3 regions of the Streptococcus oralis genome follow, and region 1 is predicted to be linked to each of the others. Evidence: riboswitches for the same ligand, from Rfam matches in the RefSeq annotation. Region 1 holds a riboswitch; each other region holds the start of a gene.

Region 1 (4,169 bases):
TGGAAGGTTGCAAGGATTTCGTCTGCTCGGGCAATAGCCTCTGCTTTATCCACCTTTTGAATCAAGAGCGGCAAAATGATATTGCCAAGCACCGTCTTGTGTTCCAAGAGGAGATCCTTTTGTAACATATAACTCACGCGCCCCTTAGGATTTTCCTCGCCATCAAGGACAATTCGCCCAGACTGGACTTCTAAAATCCCAGCGATTAGGTTAAAGAGGGTGGTCTTTCCTACACCACTTGGACCTAGAATAGAAACCACTTCACCTGACGTCACCTGCAGGTTGATATCCTCTAAAATTTTTTCATCGCCATAGGCATAACTTACATGTTCGAGTCTAATTTCTGTCATTATTTTACAAATTCGTTAGTGAAGCCCTTGTCAGTCAAGTCTTCTTTGAGGATACCATGTTCTTTATCCCATTTGTAGAAGGCATTCCAGCGGTCAGCGTCAAATTGTCCCCATTTTTCCTTGTCGCTTGCATATTCTTTTGACAAGTATTTTTGAGATTCGATAACAAAGTCACGTTTTTCCTTGAGTTCAGGTGCATTCTTGATGAGGATATCTGCAGCTTCTTCTGGATGTTCCATGGCATATTGGTAGCCTTTTTTGATGGCTTGGATGACTTTGCGAGCTTCTTCTTTGTTGTCTTTGAGATAGTCGTTGTTTGCGATGATAACGGGTGAGTAGTAGTCAAACTCTTTTACATAGTCTTTCAGGTACATGAAGTTAGCCTCTACGCCTTGAGATTTGGCAAGGATGCCATCCCAACCGTAGTAGATCCAAGCGGTGTCAAAGACGCCATTGGCAATCGGTGTAATGGAGTTTGAGTCGTTGTTTGGTACTTTTTCTACCTTCTCAAAGTCTCCGCCTTGTGATTCTACCAAGGTTTTCAACATAGCAAGCTCCGTTGGGTCATTCCAGGTTCCGTATTTCTTCCCAACTAAGTCCTTTGGACTGCTGACATTGTCAGATTTACGTGAGATGATTCCAGATGTATTGTGCTCAACGATAGCGGCAACGGCAGTGATTCCTGCCCCTTTTTCCAATTTTTTAGCCATGTAGTCTTGGAAATAGATAGCAAATGGCGCCTTGCCATTAATCACCAAGTCAGATGAGCTTTCTTCAGGTGGCAATTTCAAGTCAACATCCACTCCAGCTTCTTTGAAATAACCTTTTTCCTTGGCAACATACAGCCCTGTGTGGTTGGTATTTGGCGTCCAGTCTAGGATAACGTCAATCTTTTTGAGTTCTGCTTCTTTGTTGTCCTTAGAAGCAGTTCCTTGACCACAAGCCACCAGCACGACAGCTACAAGAGCTGTCACAAGCGTTAAAAACACTTTCCATGTTTTCTTCATTTTGATTTCCTCTTTTCTTTTTCTAAAACATCCTTATCTTAGGGACGTTTCCATTTAATCACATATTTTTCGCTAATATCAACCAATTTCATACCCAAAAGGCTGATAATCGACACCATAATAATAATGGCAAACATGGTATCATACTGAAACAGTTTTTTAGACTGAATCATATAAACACCAAGACCTTCAAAACCTCCTAGCCACTCGGACACCACGGTTGTGATAAAGGCGTAGGAGACACTGACCCTCAGACCTGCATAAAAGTAAGGCAGGCTAACCGGGATTTTAAAATGCCAAAGGATTTGCCAGGGCTTGGCTCGCATCAGACTAAATAAGGTCAGCATATCCTTGTCACAATGCCTAAATCCATCCAAAATACTGACGATGATAGGGAAGGTTGTCGTCAGGATAATCAAGACAATCTTGGGTAAAATTCCATAGCCTAGCCACAAAACCAGGATAGGAGCTATAGCAATGGTCGGAATGGTCTGAACAACCACCATCATAGGGTAGATAAGATCATTGAGCCAAGCCAGACTGTCCATAAGCACCGCCATGAGACAGGCAATCAAGACTCCTAAGACTAGTCCGAGTAAAGCCACTCTCAAGGTCGCCCAGCTATGGTGCCAGAGAAATTCTCTGTCACGAACAAAGGCCTGAAGAATTTCAAAGGGAGTTGGTAGGATAAACTTGGGTAAAAGTTTGAATATTCCCGCTAACTGCCAGACCGACAAGACTCCTATAAAGCCCAAAAGACTAATGTGTCGTCTCATCATACTTTTCAAGTTTCTCATCGATGCTTAAAATCTCTCCTACATTTATTTTGACATTGGCAAAGACATTATCTGCCTCCTGCCCTGCCACTTCTAGCGCTTCTTTGAGAATGCGCATGAGCTCATCAAACTCTCCTTCCAAGACCGTTTCAAAGGGTGTCACCACCATGGTCACGGACTGAGCTTGCAGATAAGCAATAACCTGATCGATAATAGCAATCCGGTCAATCCCCTGTGATAGGGGCAAGACTTGCAAGGCAATGCTTGCTTTCATAAAAACCTCCTCTTCTAGGCTTCCTTTTGACAAAAAGAAAACCCCTTCCATATACGGAAAAGGTGCAGAATTCGGCTAAGTATCCTTCCCTACGCTGGCATTACCCAGATCAGGTGCGGTCGAAGTTTAACACTTCCTCTCAGACTGTACACAGACTCCCGTATCTTATATGGACATATGATAACGTAAATAAATAGATAAGTCAAGGAAACTGCTTACAGAAAATCATGAAAAAGAGTTTGAAGGCAAGTACTTCAAACTCCATCATATCTTTCTTATTTAGCCTCGTACCAAGTTGCTCCTTCATTCTCATCAGCGTTCAGGGGAACACTGAGCTGGATGGCTTCTTCCATGGTTTGTTTCACCAGTACTTTGACGGCTGCTAATTCTGCCTTTGGAACTTCAAGAACGATTTCATCGTGCACTTGCAACAGCATCTTGGTCTGATAGCCACCTTCAACTAGAGCTTTGTCTAGCTGGATCATAGCAATCTTGAGAATATCTGCTGCTGAGCCCTGGATAGGAGAGTTGATGGCCGTCCGCTCTGCAAAACCACGAATGTTAAAGTTGCGTGAATTGATATCTGGCAACTCACGACGACGCTTGAAGAGAGTCTCTACATAGCCCTTATCACGCGCCTCACGCACCACCTCATCCATGTAGTTTTTAATACCTGGGAAGCGTTCAAAGTAAGTGTCAATGTAGGCTTTTGCTTCCTTACGGCTGATGCCTAGATTATTAGACAAGCCAAAGTCTGAAATTCCGTAAACCACTCCGAAGTTAACCGCCTTGGCATTACGACGATCGTTTGGAGTCACATCTTCAGGACGTTCAATGCCAAAGACCCGCATGGCTGTCGAGGTATGGATGTCAGCTCCTTCTTGGAAAGCCTTAATCAAGTGCTCATCTTTAGAGATATGAGCCAAAACGCGCAATTCAATCTGTGAATAGTCCGAGCTGAGCAGTACGCTATCCTCCCACTCAGGCACAAAAGCCTTACGAATGAGACGGCCTTGTTCCAAACGAACAGGGATATTTTGCAAGTTTGGATCTACACTAGACAAACGTCCGGTCTGGGTCAAATCTTGCACATAGCGCGTGTGGATCTTGCCATCATCCAAAATCCAGTCTTGCAAACCAATCACATAGGTAGATTGGATCTTAGCAATCTGACGGTAGTCGAGGATTTTTTTAACAATCGGAGCAATAGGAGCTAGTCGCTCTAGCACATCCACGGCTGTCGAGTAACCTGTTTTGGTTTTCTTAGTGTATTCTAGAGGAAGACCGAGTTTTTCAAAGAGAAGGACGCCCAACTGCTTAGTCGAGTTGATATTAAACTCCTCACCAGCTAGTTCGTAAATCTCTTGAGTCAGTTTTTCAATAACAAGCTCATTTTCAGCCTGCATTTCAAGTAGGGTCTCTTTTTTAACTTTAATTCCAGCAATTTCCATCTTAGCAAGGACAAAAGCCAGAGGTTGCTCCATGTCATAGAGAAGGTCTAACTGCCCATGTTCACTGAGTTTTTCAAGTAAAACCGGCTCTGTTTCAACTAATACTGCAACCTTGCGAGCCAAATGCTCTAAGAATTTCTCTCTCTCAGGGATAGCTTTCTTGACACCCTTACCGTAGAAAGTCTCATCATCAGTCAGATAAGTCTGGCCATAGAGGTTCGCAATGGTTGAAATTTCATTATTCTCGACTGTTGAGAGTAAGTATTTTGCCAAACGACTGTCAAAAGCAGGGGCCTGCAGGTTCAAGCCCA
Region 2 (4,169 bases), 450 kb from region 1:
TGGCTACAGTCACAGCCTTTATCCGTATGACGACTCAAGGGATTCCACCTTTGGCTCTTACAGGAGCTACTTTTGGAGCCCTCCTTGCAGGTCTCTTTTATAAGTATGGTCGGAAATTTCACTATTCTGCCCTAGGAGAAATCTTGGGAACAGGGATTATCGGTTCTATTGTTTCCTATCCTGTCATGGTTCTCTTTACAGGATCTGCGGCCAAGCTCAGCTGGTTTATCTATACTCCGAGATTTTTCGGAGCGACCTTGATCGGTACAGCCATAGCTTTTCTTGCCTTTCGATTTTTAATCAAGCAGGAATTCTTTAAAAAAGTGCAGGGATATTTCTTTGGAGAAAGGATAGACTGATGCAGGCATTTACAAATCCTTTCCCTCTGGCAACCAGTTCCTTGATTCACTGTATCACCAATGAGATTTCTTGTGAGATGCTGGCAAATGGGATTTTAGCTCTGGGATGCAAACCTGTCATGGCAGATGATCCCCGTGAGGTTCTTGATTTTACCAAACAAAGCCAAGCTCTCTTCATCAATTTGGGGCATTTGTCAGCTGAGAAGGAGAAAGCAATCCGTATGGCAGCTTCTTATGCAAATCAAGCTTCTCTCTCAATGGTAGTAGATGCGGTTGGTGTATCAGCGTCATCCATTCGTAAGGGACTAGTCAGAGATCTTTTAGAATACAAGCCCACGGTCCTTAAAGGAAATATGTCGGAAATCCGAAGTCTTGTTGGTTTAAAGCACCATGGAGTTGGGGTTGATGCGAGTTCTAAAGATCAAGAAACTGAGGATTTGCTTCAAGTCTTGAAAGACTGGTGTCAGCTTTATCCTGGTATGTCATTCTTAGTCACGGGTCCCAAGGACCTCATCGTTTCAGAAAATCAAGTTGCTGTATTGAGGAATGGCTGTGCAGAATTAGACTGGATAACAGGGACGGGAGACTTGGTTGGAGCCTTGACAGCTGTTTTTCTCAGCCAAGGAAAGACTGCCTTTGAAGCTTCTTGCCTAGCGGTTTCTTATCTCAATATTTCTGCCGAGAGAATTCTTGTTCAAGGAATGGGATTGGAAGATTTTCGTTACCAAGTTCTCAATCAACTCTCTCTCCTAAAAAGAGATGAAAACTGGCTAAAAGCAATCAAAGGAGACTTTTATGAATAGAGAAGCACTTAGACTGTATCTGGTAACCAATCGCTACCAAGATTCCTTGGAAAGCTTTCTTGAAAAAGTTGAGACGGCCTGCCGTTCAGGTGTTACCATCATCCAACTACGAGAAAAAAACCTCACCACCAATCAATACTATCAACTGGCAAAACAAGTCAAGGAAATAACAGATGCCTACCAAGTCCCCTTAATTATCGATGATCGGTTGGATATCTGTCTTGCAGTCGATGCTGCAGGTTTGCATATTGGCGACGATGAACTACCAGTTTCGGTTGCCCGCCAAGTCTTGGGTCCTGAAAAAATCCTCGGTGTTACTGCTAAAACAGTAAAAAGGGCTCTTGAGGCGGAAACATCGGGTGCGGATTACTTGGGAACAGGAGCCATTTTCCCGACTACGACCAAAGAAAATGCACCCATCACCCTGATTTCAACCTTGAAAACCATTTGCCAAACGGTCTCCATTCCAGTAGTTGCTATTGGAGGCTTGACGTCAGAGAATATTGACCAGCTTGCTGCAACTGGTATAGCTGGTGTAGCTGTCGTCAGGGATCTGATGCAAGCAGAAGATATAGAGGCAAAAACGCAAGCCTTTTTAACAAAGCTGGATGACATTATTTCCTAATCAAAAACTCTCTAATTCCCTTAAAGCGGGAACTAGAGAGTTTTTCTTAATCTTTAAAACTTGTATGGTTGACTGGACCAGAACCATGACCGAGTTGAGGAGCGTCTTGGATGGCTTTTGTGATAAAGGCCTTGGCCTTATCCACTGCCTGATAAAGACTTCTGCCCTTGGCAAGTTCAGCCGTAATCACAGCAGCAAAGGTACATCCAGTACCATGGGTATGACAGGTTTGAATTCGAGGACTTTCCCAGACAAATTGCTCCTCCTTGGTAAAGAGGAAATCCTTGGCACCGCCTTCGAGATGACCACCTTTGATTACCACAGACTGAGGACCAAATTCTTTTAAAATCAGGCGACCGGCACGTTGCATGTCTTCTGGATTATGAATTGAGAAACCAACAATTTCTTCTGCCTCAGGAAGATTGGGTGTAATAATAGTCGCAAGGGGAAGCAGGTTTGTTTTTAGGTAGCTTCTCGCACTAGTATCTATCAGGGTATCACCGCTTGTTGCGACCATAACAGGGTCCAGCACGTAGGGGCAGTCCAGTTTTTTAAGATAGGGTTGGATAATCTCCATGATTTCAGTAGTTGCTAACATACCAGTTTTTACAGCCTGGGGCTTGATATCCGAAAAGACACTCTCCAATTGAGCTTCCAACATTTGGTTGGAGACGTGCTCGATTAATTGAACGCCTCTGGTATTTTGAGCGACAAGGCTGGTCACAACGGCCATTCCATAAACATCTCTCGCTTGGAATGACTTTAAGTCAGCCATAATGCCAGCACCGCCACTAGGGTCAGTTCCAGCAATGGTCAGAGCAACGGGTAAATAAGTCATCTAAAACCTCCCAACCAACTGAAGTTTGTATTCTTAAGAACAAGTAAGTCTGTTTGAGGAAAGCAATAGAAGACTGGGTAGTCGACATTATCATTTCCACTTCCATCAGCTAGCATTACCTAGATTGAGTCAAAGGGATCTAACAGTCGTTAATCTCAGCTTTACGCACCCCTAGTGGTTGTTTTCTTTTTTCTACAGTATAGCATATTTTTATAGTTTATATAGTAAAATTTGACTGCAAATCTCTCGTTACATGATTAGAATTCTATTTTTCGAAAAAATAATAAAAATTATAGTTGACAAATGTAGATTTTCGGAGTATACTAATAACTGTAATCGACAAATGTAGATTTAGGAGGTGTGATTATGCAGATTTCAGATGCAGAATGGCAGGTTATGAAGATCATTTGGATGCAGGGCGAGCAGACCAGTAGCGATTTGATCAGGGTTTTAGCGGAACGGTTCGACTGGTCCAAGTCGACCATTCAAACTCTTTTGGCTCGTTTGGTTGAGAAAGAGTGTCTGACAAGGAAAAAAGAAGGCAAGTTCTTTGTCTATTCAGCCCTTTTAACTTTGGACCAAAGTCGGGATTTACTTGTCCAAGATATCAAGGACAAGGTTTGTTCTCGTAGGATTAAGAACTTGTTGGCTGATTTGATTGCTGAATGTGATTTTACTCAGGCTGACTTGGAAGATTTGGAAGCTGTGATTTCTAAGAAAAAAGCTAGCGCAGTTGCGGAAGTAAAATGTAATTGTATGTAAAGGAGACGTCATGTTAAATAGTATTGTAACCATTATTTGTATTGCCCTTATCGCGTTTATCTTGTTTTGGTTTTTCAAAAAGCCTGAAAAATCTGAACAAAAGGCCCAGCAAAAAAAGGGCTACCAAGAGATTCGAGTGGAAGTCAAAGGGGGCTATACGCCTGAGTTGATTATTCTTAAGAAATCAGTGCCAGCCCGTATCGTCTTTGACCGCAAGGACCCTTCACCCTGCCTAGATCAGATTGTTTTCCCAGATTTTGGAGTGCATGCGGACTTGCCTATGGGTGAAGAGTATGTAGTGGAAATCACACCTGAACAGGCTGGAGAGTATGGTTTCTCTTGTGGCATGAATATGATGCACGGTAAGATGATTGTAGAATAGGAGAATGATATGACTGAAATCGTAAAAGCAAGTCTTGAAAATGGTGTTCAAAAAATCCGTATCACGGCAGACAAAGGCTACCATCCAGCCCACATTCAACTGCAAAAAGGAGTTCCTGCTGAGATCACCTTTCACCGTGTGACACCTTCAAACTGTTATAAGGAAATTCTGTTTGAAGAAGAAGGCATCTTGGAACCAATCAGCGTAGATGAAGAGAAGACAATTCGTTTTACACCTCAAGAGTTGGGTGAGCATGCATTCTCATGTGGTATGAAGATGCAAAAGGGAAGTTATACCGTAGTTGAGAAGACTCGAAAATCTTTGTCACTTTTGCAACGTTTTTGGATTACTAGTATCTTTACCCTGCCTCTTGTGATTATCATGATTGGGATGTCGACAG
Region 3 (4,169 bases), 440 kb from region 1:
AACCGTCACAAAAGCTCTCGTCCCAAGTATCACTGCCTGCGAAGCATCCCCGTGTAACTGTACTGCCCAGTAATTGGCAAAAGATGGTAAAATGGCGAGCACAAGCATCCAAGTCAACATCTTAAATCGACGGTAGTAGAGCATAAAGAGAATGCAAAATGCGACTACCGAAAGATTAAGAGCAATCGAAGGAAGGAAAGATGTTTCCAAGGATAAAATTAGCAAGAAAAGACTGAGTATCGGTGTCTGGGTTGCGACTTTGATCATACTACCTCACCTCCCCTTGACCATTGCTACTCAGAAAACTGAGAGGTTTGCTGATTGTCATGTCTTTCACATGACTGAGACCCTCACTAGTCATCCCGATCCAATAATCAACCACAGAGATCAAGGGATCTAAACGATGGCTAATGATCAAAAAACTTCTCCCTTGATTTCTGTCCTCCAAAATCCACTGGCAAAAATAATGACAAGCTCTATCATCCAAACCTGCAAAAGGTTCATCTAGCAAGATCACAGAAGCCTTGCTAGTCAAGATGGTCAATAGCTGAAGAATCTTTTGCTGACCGCCACTTAATTGATAAGGACTCTTATCGAGTGCCTGCTCCAAATTAAAAAATTGTAATGCTTGGAGAATCCGCTGATTTCTTTCGGAGTCTGGACCATCTAATTGCAGTTCCTCTCGCAGACTGACTCGGATAAACTGCTTCTCAGCCTCCTGAACAACACCCGTCAGGTCACGATACAAACTCTTTTTCTTTTTGAGAACCAATCCCTTCCAAGTAATGCGCCCCTTATACTTTTGAAATTGGAGAATGGAGCGAAAGAGGGTTGATTTCCCGACACCATTGTCACCCAGGACACAGGAAATCCCTTGGTAAAATGTGAAATCCGCAATCGAAAAGAGGGGGCGATTCCCCAGCTCACAAGTCACACGGTCCATATGGAATAATTCTGGGCTAGAGGCAACTTTCTTTGAAGCAACCTGTGTCATCTCAGAGGTAGGGATTTGAAACACTTCTCTTAGTTGTCCCTCTCTCAGCTCCACCATATGGTCAATGTAGGCTCCATAATCCGTTAAATCATGGTCGCACAGGATGACTGTCTTCCCATTAGAGACCAACTCCTTTAGAATCTCTAGGATCTCTATCCTACTCTTTCGGTCAATGGAAGCGAAGGGTTCATCTAAGAGATAGACCCTAGGATTCATGGCAAAGAGAACAGCCAAAGCAGCTTTTTGCTTTTCCCCACCTGATAAGTGATGAATGGGACGGTGTAAAATCGCCTTGCAGCGACATTGCCAGACCACCTCTGCTATTTTAGCATCAATCTCTTGGAGGGGATGCCCGATATTCTCCAAGGTAAAAATCAGTTCCTCAAACAAATTCTCCATGGTAAATTGATGATTGGGATTTTGAAAGAGCATACCAACCGTCTGAACACGTTCAACGGTAGAAAGCTGACTGACTCGGCTTCCATCTATCAGGACTTGACCACTATAGGGAAGAGAACTGACTTGAGCAATGATTTGAAAGAGACTGGATTTTCCTGAACCGCTGCTCCCAACTAACAAGGTAAAAGCTTGCGCATGAAAAGTAAAATTAATCGGCTCCGAAAAGATTGGGGACTGAATCCCCCGTAGTTCCAGCCCCATCTACGCCTTTCCTCCGGCTGCAAACTGATGATAGAGTTTGACAATGGCACGAACCAAGATGGTACAGAAGAAAAAGACGGAAATAAAACGCACCACAAGCAAGGAAAGGACAAAAGGAAGAGAAAAGGCATAGTAACCTAACTTAATGTATTCATAGACAAAGCTAACAAGCGTAATCCCAATACTATTGGCAGTTAGAGAGAGCCAACTTTCATAGCGATTCTTGGTCACAAGAAAACCAAGTTCACTTCCCAAACCTTGAACCAAGCCAGACAAAAGGGCACCTAGACCGAATTGGCTACCATAAAGGACTTCAGCAAGCGCAGCAAGCACTTCTCCAATCGTCGCGCTTCCGACTCTTGGAACAAAGATAGCCGCAATGGGCGCAGCCATACACCAGAGACCAAAGAGGATTTCATTGGCAAAGGCCTGCAAACCAAGAGGGGCCAAGATCAGGGTGAGGATATCAAATAGATATCCTGAACCCACAAAAACGCCACCAAAAAAGATAGACAAGAAAGCAAGTAAGATAACATCTTTTAACTGCCATTTTTTCAACATAAAAAACTCCTTTTTTAAAGAAAAGTGGGGCATTCAAGAAGAGCTACCAAAAGGCTTTCCGTCAAGCCTATCCTCTTTTGATAAACAAAAAAACTCCAATTACAAACGAGAATTAGAGTTTACCTTACCAGATTAGACAGTTCTTTTCGACATACGAAAAAAACCTTTTCACATTTCCCTTCGCCAGTCTTAACTGTATCAGGTTCAATGGGTATTATCTCAGCCTAAAGCACCCCAAATGTCTTTATTATTTAATTACTGGACCAGTATAACAGAATTTGAAAGCCCTAGCAAGATATTTGACTGGAAAATATATTTATATAGCTTATGAAAACGATTTAATCTTTCTATACACGAAGAAAAACCTCCACATCAGGTGGAGGCCGTCTTCTTTATCAATACAACTTTAAGTCACGAGGGTCGACTGGGAAGGTTGGGTTGTATGGGTTGTGACGGAGTTTGAAGTGTTTGACATCCTCAATAGTCTGAGTTCCAGATAATTGCATGACTGTCTTCAATTCTGCATTCAAGTGCTCAAAGACTTGACGCACACCAACACTACCACCAAGAGCCAAACCATAGATCACAGGGCGGCCAATAGCTACCAAGTCTGCTCCTGAAGCCAAAGCTTTAAAGACGTGCTGACCACGACGAACACCAGAGTCAAAGACAATTGGTACACGTTTATCAACTGCTTCAGCGACTTCTTGAAGCGAGTCAAAGGCCGCTGGCCCACCGTCGATTTGGCGGCCACCGTGGTTGGTTACCCAGATACCAGAAGCACCTGCGGCAAGCGAACGTTCAACGTCTTCACGGCATTGTGGCCCCTTGACATAAACAGGAAGACCTGAGTATTCAGCGATAAATTCGACATCGCGTGGAGACAAGCGTTGTTTGGCTGATTTGTAAACAAAGTCCATTGATTTTCCAGCACCTTCTGGCAGGTATTCCTCAACAATCGGCATACCAACTGGGAAGACAAAACCATTGCGCTTATCGACCTCACGATTGCCCCCTACAGTTGCATCTGCCGTCAAGACAATCGCTTTGTAGCCTTCAGCCTTCACACGGTCCATGATATGACGGTTAATGCCGTCATCCTTACTAAAGTAAAATTGGAACCAATGAGGTGTCCCTTGAAGAGCTTCCGTAATTTCTGGAAGGTCAACAGTAGAGTAGGAACTAGTTGTATAGAGAGAACCAAATTCATGCACACCACGCGCAGTAGCTACTTCCCCCTGCTCATTTGCTAATTTATGAGCTGCAACAGGCGCCATAATAATTGGTGAAGATAATTTTTCACCTGCAAATTCAATCTCTGTACTTGGATTTTCAACATTGCAAAGCGTATGTGGAACGATGAGTTTGTGGTTAAAGGCACGGATGTTCTCGCGTAAAGTGAAAGTATCCTCTGCTCCACTAGCGATATAACCAAAGGCAGCTTTAGGAATGACTTGTTGCGCCATTGGCTCTAAATCATAAGTGTTAATAAAATCTACAGGTCCTTCTGCATTGCTTGTTTTATATGACATAAAGTGTCCTCCTTATTAAGTAAGCGTTTACTTTTTCTTGCATAAACTATCTTACCTCTTTTTCAGAATCCTTTCAAAAATTTTGTCTGGAAATTTCAAATCACAGACATGATAAATATTTTCTATCATTGTGATAAAAAATTCATATTATCCAAACATGCCCTTTAGTGCTACAATAGCTATATCATTCCTAGACGGGAGGTTCTATTTTGGATTGGTCCATTGTTGAACAATATCTACCACTATATCAAAAGGCTTTTTTTCTGACCCTGCATATCGCAGTTTGGGGAATTTTGGGTTCTTTTCTTGTTGGTCTAATCGTTAGTGTCATTCGGCATTATCGCGTTCCTATCTTTTCACAGTTAGCAACAGCCTACATCGAATTGTCACGAAACACGCCCCTTTTGATTCAGCTCTTCTTT

Evidence for each region. Region 1 has a riboswitch for thiamine pyrophosphate ahead of I6G42_RS01760 (thiamine-binding protein). Riboswitches for the same ligand answer to the same signal wherever they lie in the genome.
Region 2: another riboswitch for thiamine pyrophosphate. It lies ahead of thiD (bifunctional hydroxymethylpyrimidine kinase/phosphomethylpyrimidine kinase); the one in region 1 lies ahead of I6G42_RS01760 (thiamine-binding protein).
Region 3: another riboswitch for thiamine pyrophosphate. It lies ahead of I6G42_RS09510 (ECF transporter S component); the one in region 1 lies ahead of I6G42_RS01760 (thiamine-binding protein).

Annotation. Positions count from the first base shown of each region.
Region 1 is NZ_CP065707.1:360,353-364,521, forward strand. It holds gene I6G42_RS01745 (ABC transporter ATP-binding protein) at 1-350, opposite strand, end outside; gene I6G42_RS01750 (ABC transporter substrate-binding protein) at 350-1,357, opposite strand; gene I6G42_RS01755 (ABC transporter permease) at 1,396-2,154, opposite strand; gene I6G42_RS01760 (thiamine-binding protein) at 2,117-2,407, opposite strand; TPP riboswitch at 2,477-2,579, opposite strand; gene polA (DNA polymerase I) at 2,683-4,169, opposite strand, start outside.
Region 2 is NZ_CP065707.1:1,938,241-1,942,409, reverse strand. It holds gene thiW (energy coupling factor transporter S component ThiW) at 1-359, shown strand, start outside; gene I6G42_RS09485 (hydroxyethylthiazole kinase) at 359-1,162, shown strand; gene thiE (thiamine phosphate synthase) at 1,155-1,787, shown strand; gene thiD (bifunctional hydroxymethylpyrimidine kinase/phosphomethylpyrimidine kinase) at 1,834-2,625, opposite strand; TPP riboswitch at 2,710-2,808, opposite strand; gene I6G42_RS09470 (CopY/TcrY family copper transport repressor) at 2,992-3,387, shown strand; gene I6G42_RS09465 (cupredoxin domain-containing protein) at 3,398-3,769, shown strand; gene I6G42_RS09460 (heavy metal translocating P-type ATPase) at 3,779-4,169, shown strand, end outside.
Region 3 is NZ_CP065707.1:1,943,666-1,947,834, forward strand. It holds gene I6G42_RS09500 (energy-coupling factor transporter transmembrane component T) at 1-267, opposite strand, end outside; gene I6G42_RS09505 (ATP-binding cassette domain-containing protein) at 269-1,654, opposite strand; gene I6G42_RS09510 (ECF transporter S component) at 1,655-2,215, opposite strand; TPP riboswitch at 2,374-2,462, opposite strand; gene lctO (L-lactate oxidase) at 2,611-3,747, opposite strand; gene I6G42_RS09520 (amino acid ABC transporter permease) at 3,957-4,169, shown strand, end outside.